Regions from separate parts of the Pseudocitrobacter corydidari genome, predicted to be linked through region 1. Evidence: predicted binding sites of a transcription regulator. Region 1 holds the regulator's gene; the other holds the start of a gene.

Region 1 (6,478 bases):
CATCGGCCAGCAGCGCATTGGCGCGATCTTCCACCACTTTGGTAACGTTCGTATCGGCCGGGCCACCGTTAGGCGGGTTGTATTTGATACCACCGTCTTCCGGCGGGTTGTGAGACGGCGTAATCACGATACCGTCAGCCAATGGACCACCTTTTTTGTTGTGGACCAGAATAGCATTCGACACAGCAGGGGTCGGCGTAAAGCCGTTATTTTCCTGCACAATGACATCCACACCGTTTGCCGCGAGCACTTCGAGTACCGAGATAAACGCCGGTTCAGAGAGCGCGTGGGTATCTTTACCGACGAAGCAAGGGCCGGTAATGCCGTTTTTCGCACGATCTTCGGCGATAGCCTGCGCGATCGCCAGAATATGAGGTTCATTGAAACTCTGGCGCGCCGCGCTACCACGGTGTCCGGAAGTACCGAACTTCACTGCATGCTCTGCGTTACCCACTTCCGGTTTCAGCACATAGTACTGAGACGTCAGTTGGGCGACGTTAATCAAATCACTCTGTTGTGCAGGCTGGCCCGCACGGTTATGGTTTGCCATTGCTTGATCCTTCTTATGCAAGGGTTAGATTGTGCCGCATACCTTTTCGATTAATTCAGCGGGGAACTGCATGGTTTGCATAATGTGTTCCACCATACTGCATTTACGACCGGTGTTGGTATTCGTGATCACCCAATATGGGGTTTCAGGTACCTGTTTCGGTTTAGTCTGATTACCGTTTTTCAGCAGGGTTTGCTCGTTGGCGGCAAAGTAGACACGCGTGCGCCCATGAAGCGATTCCGTCGCTTCGGCAAACGCGTTGTTATCCAGTTTGTAGAGCGTCGTCAGGATCAGCATAAAGCGATTGACGGCTTTTTTCTGCTCAGCATATTCGTCAGAGAGCAGCAGTTCACGCATCGCGCGAACTTTATCTTTCGCGGTTTTAACCGGTTTTACCTCGGCAACTGGAGCAACCTGAGCAGGCGCAACTTCAGCTTTGGCAACCGGAGCAGCAACAACAGGTTGTGATGCGGCGGAAAACTTCAGCATTCGCCGTAAAATGTCGGATGCGCTCTCGCCAATGTGCAGTGTGTGGGCGGCAATATAGCGATAGAGTTCGTCATCAACTTCGATCGTTTTCATCTTAATCCAGTGCAATAATTTTTCTGAATACAAGTTGCTGGGATTATATGTTCAAAACCCAACAGCGGATAGCGTCATACCAGGATAGCGGCAAAAATGGGATAAAAATCGTATCTTGCCCCTGAACGTGAGAATGTCCAACATAATACCCTAACCCGACAGAGCGAAAAAAAGAACTTTGCTATGAAATTGAATACCCGAGCGCAATCTGCACAAAACCTGCACAATAATTCCCCCATTCTGCTCGTTCACGGCCTTTTCGGTAGCCTGGACAACCTTGGCGTACTGGCGCGCGACCTGGTGACCGACCACGATATCCTGCAAGTGGATATGCGTAATCACGGTCTTTCTCCGCGAGCGGACGAGATGAACTACCCGGCGATGGCCCAGGATCTGCTGGATACCCTCGACGCCCACAACATTGAGAAAGCCACGGTGATTGGTCACTCGATGGGCGGCAAAGCGGTGATGGCCCTGACCGCGCTGGCTCCGGAACGCATCGATAATCTGGTCGCTATTGATATCGCGCCGGTGGATTATCATGTGCGTCGCCATGATGAAATTTTTGCGGCGATTAACGCGGTCACCAACGCAGGTGTCTCCTCACGCCAGCAGGCGGCAACCGTGATGCGCGAATTTTTAGCCGAAGAAGGTGTGATTCAGTTTCTGCTGAAGTCGTTTGTTGACGGCGAGTGGCGTTTCAACGTACCCGTGCTGTGGGATCAGTATCCGCACATCGTCGGTTGGGAGACGATTCCGGCGTGGGATCATCCGGCGCTGTTTATCCCAGGCGGAAATTCGCCTTATGTTACCGAAGCTTACCGTGACGACCTGCTCTCGCAATTCCCGCAGGCGCGTGCGCACGTCATTGCAGGCGCCGGGCACTGGGTGCATGCGGAAAAACCGGACGCGGTGCTGCGCGCCATCCGCCGATATTTAGCAGACTGATTAAAAACTCAACGACCGCGCGCCATTATGGCCGTGGTCGTTGGCGTGTCGGTTGCACTGATGTATGATTGCGCGCTGTCTGCACCGGGCGTTTCCCGGTAGCTTGTTTCCCCGAAGTCACTCTGAATCATGGCAAAAGAACAAACGGACCGCACGACAATTGATTTGTTCGCAAATGAGCGTCGGCCGGGAAGACCCAAAACCAATCCGCTTTCGCGTGACGAACAGCTGCGCATCAATAAGCGTAATCAATTAAAACGCGATAAAGTTCGCGGTCTGAAGCGCGTCGAGCTGAAACTCAATAACGATGCGGTAGATGCTCTGAACGAACTGGCAACCGCGCGCGATATGAGTCGCAGTGAGCTTATCGAAGAGATTCTGATGAGCCAGTTAGCCGTGCTTCGCGCGCAGGAAAAGCTCTGAAAATTTCGTAAAATCCCGCTTTCATGTAGCAGAGTGTGCAGTCCGGTACGATTGCTGATTCCGCACCCTTCTCTGTTCTGCTATGATTGCCCTTATCTGTGGGCAATACGCCACCACCATATCATTAAGTTTCAAGAGGTTATTTAACTCATGGCAATCGTTGGCATTTTCTTTGGTAGCGACACCGGCAATACCGAAAATATTGCAAAAATGATTCAGAAACAGCTTGGTAAAGACGTTGCCGACGTGCATGACATTGCCAAGAGCAGCAAAGAAGACCTGGCTGCATTCGACATTCTGCTGCTGGGTATTCCTACCTGGTACTACGGTGAAGCCCAGTGCGACTGGGACGATTTCTTCCCGACGCTGGAAGAAGTTGATTTCAATGGGAAACTGGTTGCACTGTTCGGCTGCGGCGACCAGGAAGACTATGCGGAATACTTCTGTGATGCGCTGGGCACTATCCGCGACATCATTGAACCGCGCGGTGCGACCATCGTCGGCCACTGGCCAACAGCCGGTTACCACTTTGAAGCGTCTAAAGGGCTGGCTGATGACGATCACTTCGTAGGTCTGGCTATCGATGAAGACCGCCAGCCGGAACTGACCGCTGAACGTGTAGAAAAATGGGTAAAACAGATTTCTGAAGAGCTGCATCTGGAAGAGATCAAAAACGCCTGATTCTTAATGCGGCGTGATTTTTTAAATCGCGCCGCATTAATAGGTAGAAGCAATCAAAATAATAGCTACAATTTTTTAACTTTTGAGCGTAAATCTGTACAATATCTTCTGAATTTAGCGAGTTTGCTGGTCAAGCCTCGTTTTCGAAATCTTTATTCGCCCAGGTCTTGCTGTTTTCATTTAGAAGGCGTCATTCTATAATGAGACGCATTACACTCGGTGCACTCTCTGTGTTACTTCCGCGTTTGGAAGTCAATCGTTTAGCAACAGGACAGATTCCGCATGACTGACAACAATACCGCATTAAAGAAGGCTGGCCTGAAAGTCACACTTCCCCGGTTAAAGATCCTGGAAGTGCTTCAGGAACCAGACAATCACCATGTCAGCGCGGAAGACTTATACAAACGCCTGATCGACATGGGTGAAGAGATTGGTCTGGCTACCGTCTACCGCGTTCTGAACCAGTTTGATGACGCGGGCATTGTCACGCGCCATAATTTTGAAGGTGGCAAGTCCGTTTTCGAACTGACTCAACAACACCATCACGATCACCTGATTTGCCTCGACTGCGGCAAGGTTATCGAATTCAGCGATGATTCCATCGAAGCTCGTCAGCGTGAAATTGCCGCGAAACACGGTATCCGCTTAACCAACCACAGCCTGTACCTGTATGGTCACTGTGCTGAGGGCGACTGCCGCGAAGATGAACACGCGCACGATGGCGTAGAGAAGTAATTTTCACACTGAAATGACAAAACCAGCTTACGGGCTGGTTTTTTTATGGTGGTCTATGGCTTCATTTCCATCACCATCCGCAGAAAATTGTCCCGTCCTTCATGCTCTCGCGTAGGATCCCAGGCCATCGCAATTTCCCACCCCACTTTGACATTAGCCAGTTCGACCATTTTTACCCCGGCGGGCAGAACGTTACAGATGCTCTCAGGCAAAAAGGCAATACCGTTACCGCCACCGATCAGCGCCAGTAAAGAATGCATATCGTCGGAAACGGATACCGCATGCACATCGGGAAACTGCTCGGCGAGGATGATGCGAACCTGCTCAGCCAGACACGGCGCGGCGTGCGTACTCAGTCGTAATAACGGATAGTGTTCAACAAGATGATGTAACCCTTCTTTTACAGACGCATTCGCGGGAACGGCAAGCACCAGACGCTCCTGTTTAATCACAAAATGTGACAGAGGCGGCAGAACGGGCAGCCGCAAGAAACCAATATGCAGCGCTCCTTCGAGCAGCATTCGGCACTGCACACTTGAAGGAATGTTGTTGAGCGAGACGGTGACATCAGGAAAACGCGCCTGAAAAGTATTAATCCATTGCGGCGTAAGAGAATATGTCGATAGCCCAAACCCGAGGGCGAGTTTGGCTGTCGCCCCCCGTTTGATATCCCCGGCAAATTTCCGCAATTCGCGGTAACGCACCAGAAATTCGCACGCCTCGGGATAGAACAATTTCCCCTGAGGTGTCAACGTTGCGCCATGACGTCCGCGGGTAAAAAGCACCAAATTCAAATCGTGCTCCAACGCCTGGATCTGTTTGCTTAACGCAGGCTGAGTGATACACAACGCATCTGCAGCGGCATGGTAACTCCCCTGCTCCGCGAGCGTAACAAATGCCTGTAGTCGGCGATTTTCCATTCCCGTTTTTTATCCCTGCGCGAAAAAATAGCATTATACATAGCCTCTGTTTCAACCGATTATCCATAAAAAGTCACAGGATGTTTTCAGAAGATACAGGGGGAAAAATGACTCAAGCGATGCCCGTACTGACTGCTGTCCTTTTTGATATGGATGGCGTGTTGATCGATTCTAACCTCGTGATTGAAAAGGCATGGAGGGAGGCAGGCAAGCTTTATAACCGGGATATCAGCGATGCGGATATTGCCCGGCACATTCATGGTCAGCCGGGGCCACATACGATTCACGCATTATTCAACGATCTTTCCCTGCAAGATCAGGCGTTCGTTCAGCAGTACATTATCGATGCAGAAAATAATGCAGATTACGATCCCATTAAGGGCGTTGCCGAGTTTATTACAGCCCTACACCATGCAGGGATCACCATCGGTATCGTCACCAGCGGCTGGCGCAAGAAAATCGATCGTGTCATTCATATGCTGGGCGCAGACGATGCTATTTCAACCGTTGTCGAACGTGATGACGTCGAAAGAGGAAAACCGTGGCCTGATCCCTATTTATTGGCGGCAACGCGGCTGGGGATCACACCAGATAAGGCATTAGTTTTTGAAGATTCCCACAGCGGGATCACCTCCGCTGTCAGCGCGGGTACGTACTGCGTTGGCGTAGGTAGCGAGGCGTTACAAAACGGTGGTCCGGAGTGTGCCGTAATCGATTTCAGTCACCTTCAATGGCACACCGATGAGGCAGGACAATTCGTCTTATCGCTTCGACCTGGGAATACGATAATGTTGATACCCGCTTAGTTTGCACATTCATGCAGCCGTGCCCGACAAGCAAGCTCATCGGGCACGTTATCTTAACGGGGAGTATTATTACTGCGAATTTCCTGCCAGATTAACCCGCAATCTTTCTTCACGGCCTGATCGTTACCGGTTTTTCTCGCCAGAATGCACGCCTGGTAATCGCTTACCCGCACGGTTTCCTGATTGGCAAACTGCTGGTGCGCCTTCTCCTGCTTCAGCACGTTCAGCACCTGCTGGCAGGCTTCGATTTTTTCCGGCGAGCCTTCTGCGGTGTTGATACAGGCGCTATAGGCATCTTTTAAACGCGTATCTTCTTTTGGTGCTTCAGACTGAGCGCAGCCCGCCAGCGCCGCGACCAGCGCAGCAATCATCACTGTTTTTTTCATGTTATTAGCCTTATACGACACGGCGGGCGCTGCGGCCCGCCTGAATACTTATCAGAAGATGGTGAACGGTGCGATAACCATGAATTTCACGTCGCGCTCATCCTGGAAGATGTTGCCGTAACCACCGCTCCAGCTCGGGATATCGGAGTGGTTGTCGTACTGGGTGAAGTGCAGTTTGAACAGCGTACCTTTCGCGCGGCCTTCCTGTACGGTGTATGCCACGTCAAAGCTGTAAGAAGACTCTTCAATGGTTCTGTTTTTGTCGTAGTACGCGTCCGGGTTGATCTGCCAGGTAGACGGTTTGGCATCCCAGGCGTAGACGTATGATGCACCTACAGCCCAGCCCGGCAGGTTCCAGTTCTTCAGGTCATACATCGCACCGAAGAACACCGCTTTTTCGCCGTTGGCGTTGAAGTCGGAACGGTTATCCCACCATACATCCAGGCG
Region 2 (6,478 bases), 720 kb from region 1:
GCGATGGAACGCATCTGTCGTATTCGTCATCTGCCAGATGGCCACAACTTCACGCTGATGTGCCGCGACTTGTCCGAACTGTCGACCTATTCTTACGTCGATAACGTGGCGTTTCGCCTGATGAAAAACAACACGCCGGGCAATTACACCTTCATCCTGAAAGGGACGAAAGAGGTGCCGCGCCGTCTGTTACAGGAAAAGCGTAAAACCATCGGCATGCGCGTGCCGTCTAACCCTATCGCCCAGGCGTTGCTTGAGGCATTAGGCGAGCCAATGCTTTCGACCTCCCTGATGTTACCGGGCAGCGAATTTACTGAATCCGATCCGGAAGAGATTAAAGATCGTCTGGAAAAAGTGGTCGATTTGATTATTCATGGCGGTTATCTGGGCCAACAGCCGACTACGGTCATTGATTTAACTGACGACGCGCCAGTGGTGCTGCGTGAAGGCGTGGGCGATGTGAAGCCGTTCCTGTAAACGTGAATAAACCAGATGAATCTTTTCATCAGAAATTCATGTAAGATACGCGGCCACGAATTATTGTTATGGCGCACGTGGTGCGCCATTTAGCGTGTAAAAGATACCTTTCAATGCGTTAGTGTTCTTCTGAACTCAACGCATTGTTGTTGAAAGTATACCCAGACGCCTGTGAAGGCGACACCGGAAGGAAGCTCTATGAGCGATAAAAGCGAAAAACTGCAAAAAGTGCTGGCGCGTGCTGGCCACGGCTCCCGTCGTGAAATCGAAGCGATTATTGAAGCGGGGCGCGTGAGCGTCGACGGCAAAATTGCCAAACTTGGCGATCGTGTTGAAGTGATCCCTGGCCTGAAAATTCGTATTGATGGTCATTTGATTTCCGTTAAAGAGTCCGTCGAACAAATTTGTCGCGTTCTGGCTTACTACAAGCCGGAAGGTGAACTCTGTACGCGAAACGACCCTGAAGGTCGCCCAACCGTATTCGATCGTCTGCCAAAACTGCGCGGCGCGCGCTGGATTGCCGTCGGTCGTCTGGATGTGAACACCTGCGGTCTGCTGCTGTTCACCACCGACGGTGAGCTGGCAAACCGCCTGATGCATCCGAGCCGCGAAGTTGAGCGTGAATACGCCGTGCGCGTGTTCGGCCAAATTGATGACAGCAAAGTGCGCGAGCTTTCTCGCGGCGTACAGTTGGAAGATGGCCCGGCGGCGTTTAAAACCATCAAGTTTACCGGTGGGGAAGGCATCAACCAGTGGTACAACGTAACCCTGACGGAAGGCCGTAACCGCGAAGTGCGCCGTCTGTGGGAAGCGGTGGGCGTGCAGGTTAGCCGTCTTATCCGCGTTCGCTACGGCGATATCCCGCTGCCAAAAGGCCTGCCGCGCGGTGGCTATACTGAACTGGATCTGGCGCAGACCAACTACCTGCGTGAACTGGTTGAGCTACCGCCAGAAACCGCATCAAAAGTGGCGGTTGAGAAAGACAGACGTCGCATGAAAGCGAATCAGATTCGCCGTGCGGTGAAGCGTCACAGCCAGGTCAGTAACCCGCGTCGTGGCGGGGGAAGCCGCAGCAACGGTTAATCAACCTCCTGATTATCAAGCCGGGCAAACAGCAATGTTTGCCCGGTTTTTTTTGTGCCTGACTTTCCGCCTTCACAAAATCTATCGATTTGGTTGTTTTGTAGCCAAAAAAGGAGATGTGAAGGAGATTCCATGAATCATATGTGAAATGCGAATAATTATCATTAGTATGCGCACTTGAATTTTGTGATTCATGACAGGGAATGAAGGCATGTTAACTTCTGTAACAACACGAAAAAAACCGATTGCACTCTTTTTGGCCAGCTTACTGAGCACCAGCGCATGGGCCGCCAATGAAGACCCGACAGAACCGCTCGCCGATAACGAAACCATGATCGTGACCGCCGAGCAGGAACTGAAACAGCAGCCGGGCGTTTCGACCATCACCGCTGAAGATATCCAGAAGAGCCCGCCGGTGAATGACCTCTCCGACATCATCCGCAAAATGCCCGGTGTTAACCTGACAGGCAACAGCGCCAGCGGCAGCCGTGGCAACAACCGTCAGATTGATATCCGCGGCATGGGGCCGGAAAATACCCTCATCATGGTCGATGGCGTACCGGTAACCTCGCGCAACTCTGTTCGTTACAGCTGGCGTGGAGAGCGTGATACGCGCGGTGACACCAACTGGGTTCCGGCGGAAATGGTTGAGCGCATCGAAGTGATTCGTGGCCCGGCGGCGGCGCGCTATGGCTCCGGTGCGGCGGGCGGGGTGGTGAATATCATTACCAAACGTCCGACCAACGACTGGCACGGCTCGCTCTCACTGTTCACTAATCAGCCGGAAGACAGCAAAGAGGGCGCGACCAAACGCGCAAACTTTAACCTGAGCGGACCGCTGGCCGGTGATGCGCTCACTATGCGCCTGTACGGCAACCTGAACAAAACGGACGCCGATGCTTATGATATCAACACCGCCCAGAACGGTTCCGCCGCTGCGGGGCGTGAAGGCGTGCGCAATAAAGATATCAACGCGGTCGTGTCATGGAAAATTACCCCGTTGCAAATTGTCGACTTCAGCTATGGCTATAGTCGTCAGGGGAATATCTATGCGGGCGATACTCAATACAGCAACAGCAACGTCAGCCCGGGTGGGTTAATTAAGACGCTGTATGGTGATGAGACCAACCGCATGTACCGCCAGAACTACGGCATCACCTATAACGGTATCTGGGACTGGGGAACGTCTAAACTCAACTTCAACTACGAAAAAACCAACAACACGCGTCTTGATGAAGGCTCCACCGGTAAAGTGGAAGGGATGATCAACAGTGACGATTATTCAACCAGCCGTCTCGAAAGCTATCGTGCCGGTGGCGAAGTAAACTTCCCGCTCCAGCTGCTGGTGGATCAAACCGTCACGCTGGGCGCGGAGTGGAACCGTGATGAACTGAATGATCCTGCCTCTATGACGGCGACCGATAGCACGGGCGTAACGGTGGGTAATGTTTCGGGCAGCGCCAGCGACCGCAGCAGCAAAAACAGTTCAACCATCAGCTCTCTCTATTTTGAAGATAACATTGCCGCGACGGACAGCACCCAGGTTCTGCCTGGTTTGCGTTTTGATTATCACGACACTTTTGGAGCCAACTGGAGCCCGAGCCTGAACATTTCGCAGGGGTTAGGCGATATGTTCACCCTGAAAGCGGGGATCGCGCGAGCGTTTAAAGCGCCAAATCTGTACCAGTCTACCGAAGGTTATCTGCTCTCAACCCGTGGCAACGGTTGCCCGGTGAGCGTGAGCTCCGGCAGCTGTTTCCTGCTGGGTAATGAAGACCTCGACCCGGAAATCAGCGTCAATAAAGAAGTGGGGATTGAGTTCCATGACAATGGCTATGCGGCAGGGGTGACCTGGTTCCGCAACGATTATAAAAACAAAATCGTGGCCGGGGACGACGTGGTGGGTTACGCCTCAAATGGCGCCAATATCCTGCGCTGGGAAAACGGTGGCAAAGCGATCGTTGAAGGTCTGGAAGGCAACCTGACCATTCCAGTGCTGCGCGATGTGCTTGAGTGGCGCACCAACGCAACCTACATGTTCCGCTCTGAGAGCAAAAAAACCGGAAACCCGCTCTCGGTTATTCCGGAATTTACCATTAACTCGCAGCTTGACTGGCAGATCACCGACAAACTGGATACCACATTAAGCTGGACACAGTATGGCCGTCAGAAGCCGCGCCAGAATGCGGAGATCCGCAACGAAGCGGGCGAGATGTCGAACCGTGAAATCAGCCCGTACTCCATTTTTGGCCTGAACGTCAATTACGATATCACCAAAAACCTGCGCGCCAATGCCGGGATCAACAACCTGTTTGATAAACGGGTTTATCGCGAAAACGATGGCGCATCCACCTACAACGAACCGGGCCGCGCGTACTACGCAGGCGTAACCGTCTCGTTCTAAGATGTCATGCCGGAAAGGTTCACCTTTCCGGCATTTCTTCGTTTAATAATCGATGCCAATCTGCGCTTTAATACCCGCATCGAACGCATGTTTCACCGGACGCAGTTCACTGACGGTATCGGCCATCTCGGTGATTTCACGATGACAGCCGCGACCGGTAATGATCACCGACTGGTGCGCCGGGCGCTGGCGTAACGCGCTCAGTACTTCTTCCAGCGGCAAATAGTCATAGGCCACCATATAGGTCAGCTCATCAAGCACAACCAGGTCCAGGGATGCATCGGCCAGCATGCGTTTTGCGTGTTGCCAGACGGCCATACAGGCGGCCGTATCGCTCTCACGGTCCTGCGTATTCCAGGTAAAGCCGGTCGCCATTACCTGAAACTCGACACCGTGCGGCTCCAGCAAATTACGCTCACCATTGGGCCAGGTGCCCTTAATAAACTGGATGACACCGACTTTTTTGCCGTGTCCGACGGCGCGCGTCGCCGTCCCAAAGGCGGCGGTGGTTTTGCCTTTCCCATTGCCGGTGAAAACCATGACAATGCCACGTTCTTCCTGAGCGGCGGCCACACGGGCATCGACTTTATCTTTCACGCGCTGCTGGCGCTCGCGGTAACGTTCATCACTCATTGGGCTATCCCCGGTTTACGGCCTGGTTGGGCATCGAAAGTCATCCCTGTTTTGCGGCGGCTATCGTCGCCCATCAGCCACAAATAGAGCGGCATAATATCGGCAGGTGTTTTCAGTTTTAACGGATCTTCCGTCGGAAATGCGCTGGCACGCATGCCGGTTCGCGTACCGCCCGGGTTAATGCAATTGACGCGCAGGCGGTTTTGATACTCCTCGGCGAGCACCTGCATCATGCCTTCGGTGGCGAATTTGGACACGGAATAGGCCCCCCAGTTGGCGCGCCCCTGGCGGCCTACGCTTGAGGAGGTAAAGACCAGTGTGCCTGCTTCAGACTGCAACAACAGCGGCAGTAACGCCTGGGTCAACATAAAGGTGCCATTGACGTTAACCTGCATCACCTGCTGCCAGATGTCGGGATTCTGTTCAGACATTGGCACCACTTCGCCGAGCAGCCCGGCGTTATGCAGCACGCCGTCAAGGCGCGGGTAATGCATGCTGATTTGCTGAGCAACCTGCTGGCAATCCTGTGGTGTACAGGTGAGCAGGTCGAGGGTGAACCAGCGTACGGGCAATCCGCCGTGGTTTTCAATTTCTTGCGCGACGGCGCGTAATTTTTCTTCATTACGACCCAGTAAAACCACGCTGGCGCTATAGCGTGCGTAGGTGATGGCTGCTTCCCGACCAATACCATCACTGGCACCGGTGACCAGAATTATACGGTTTTGCAACAAATCGCGTTTAGGCTGGTAGTGCACGACGACTCCTTTGTGGCTTTTCGCTACCACAATCTGTGTTCTTTTCATGGCTTTTGGGCTTTATGCCCTAATCGCGCCACTATTTCAATCAGCCAGGAGGAGAGTCAACGTAAAATTAACAATTTGCAATGATTTCATCAGCCAATTTGAATTACGGAAAGCGTCTCGCAGGCTTTAATCGTGGTCGAGACGTAGCGAAAACGGTGTTGTACACTGGTCACAGATTCAGTGGATTTGTACAAGGTGAAAGCGTGGAAATTCTTTTTCAATATGGTCTGTTTTTGGCGAAGATCGTGACGGTTGTCGTCGCAATCATTGTAATCGCAGCACTTATTATCAATTTATCACAGCGCAAGCGGCAACGTGGAGAGCTGCGGGTAACCAATCTCAGCGAACAACATAAAGAGATGCAGGAGGATTTAGCGGTGGCGCTGCTCGATGGCCCACAGCAAAAACTCTGGCATAAAGAACAGAAGAAAAAAGCCAAACTTGAGGCAAAGGCGGCAAAAGCAAAGGCCAAACAGGGTAATGCCACGCCTTCAGGCAAACCGCGCGTGTGGGTGATTGATTTTAAAGGCAGTATGGATGCGCATGAAGTCGCCTCGCTGCGTGAAGAGGTCACTGCGGTGCTGACGGTCGCCACGCCGCAGGATGAAGTGGTGGTGCGTCTGGAAAGCCCTGGTGGCGTGGTGCACGGTTACGGCCTGGCGTCGTCTCAGCTACAACGCATCCGCGATAAGCAGATCCCGTTGACGGTGGCGGTCGATAAAGTGGCGGCCAGCGGGGGCTATATGATGGCCTGCGTGGCGAATAAAATCGTCGCTGCGCCGTTTGCCATTCTTGGCTCCATTGGCGTGGTCGCACAAATTCCGAACCTGCATCGTTTTCTGAAAAATAAAGATATTGATATCGAACTGCACACGGCGGGTCAGTACAAACGTACCCTGACGCTGCTGGGGGAAAACACGGAAGAGGGGCGGCAGAAATTCCGCGAAGATCTTAACGAAACTCATCATCTGTTTAAGGCTTTCGTTAAAGAGATGCGACCAACGCTTGATATCGACGCGGTGGCAACTGGTGAGCACTGGTACGGCGTGCAGGCGCAGGAGAAAGGGCTGGTGGATGA

The links. Region 1 encodes Fur, which represses iron uptake genes when iron is present. Its sites were predicted from a motif close to ATAATAATGAGAACNACTATCAA; they were not measured.
Region 2: the regulator Fur is predicted to act here: its motif matches at 1,709-1,731, upstream of G163CM_RS07425 (TonB-dependent siderophore receptor).

Annotation. Positions count from the first base shown of each region.
Region 1 covers NZ_CP087880.1:2,322,653-2,329,130, forward strand. The annotation lists gene pgm (phosphoglucomutase (alpha-D-glucose-1,6-bisphosphate-dependent)) at 1-550, opposite strand, end outside; gene seqA (replication initiation negative regulator SeqA) at 575-1,132, opposite strand; gene ybfF (esterase) at 1,316-2,080, shown strand; gene ybfE (LexA regulated protein) at 2,210-2,503, shown strand; gene fldA (flavodoxin FldA) at 2,654-3,184, shown strand; gene fur (ferric iron uptake transcriptional regulator) at 3,467-3,919, shown strand; gene G163CM_RS10825 (LysR family transcriptional regulator) at 3,973-4,839, opposite strand; gene G163CM_RS10830 (HAD family hydrolase) at 4,947-5,645, shown strand; gene chiQ (ChiQ/YbfN family lipoprotein) at 5,699-6,031, opposite strand; gene chiP (chitoporin ChiP) at 6,083-6,478, opposite strand, start outside.
Region 2 covers NZ_CP087880.1:1,603,803-1,610,280, reverse strand. The annotation lists gene G163CM_RS07435 (L-threonylcarbamoyladenylate synthase) at 1-477, shown strand, start outside; gene rluB (23S rRNA pseudouridine(2605) synthase RluB) at 676-1,560, shown strand; gene G163CM_RS07425 (TonB-dependent siderophore receptor) at 1,772-3,964, shown strand; gene cobO (cob(I)yrinic acid a,c-diamide adenosyltransferase) at 4,007-4,597, opposite strand; gene G163CM_RS07415 (YciK family oxidoreductase) at 4,594-5,352, opposite strand; gene sohB (protease SohB) at 5,604-6,478, shown strand, end outside.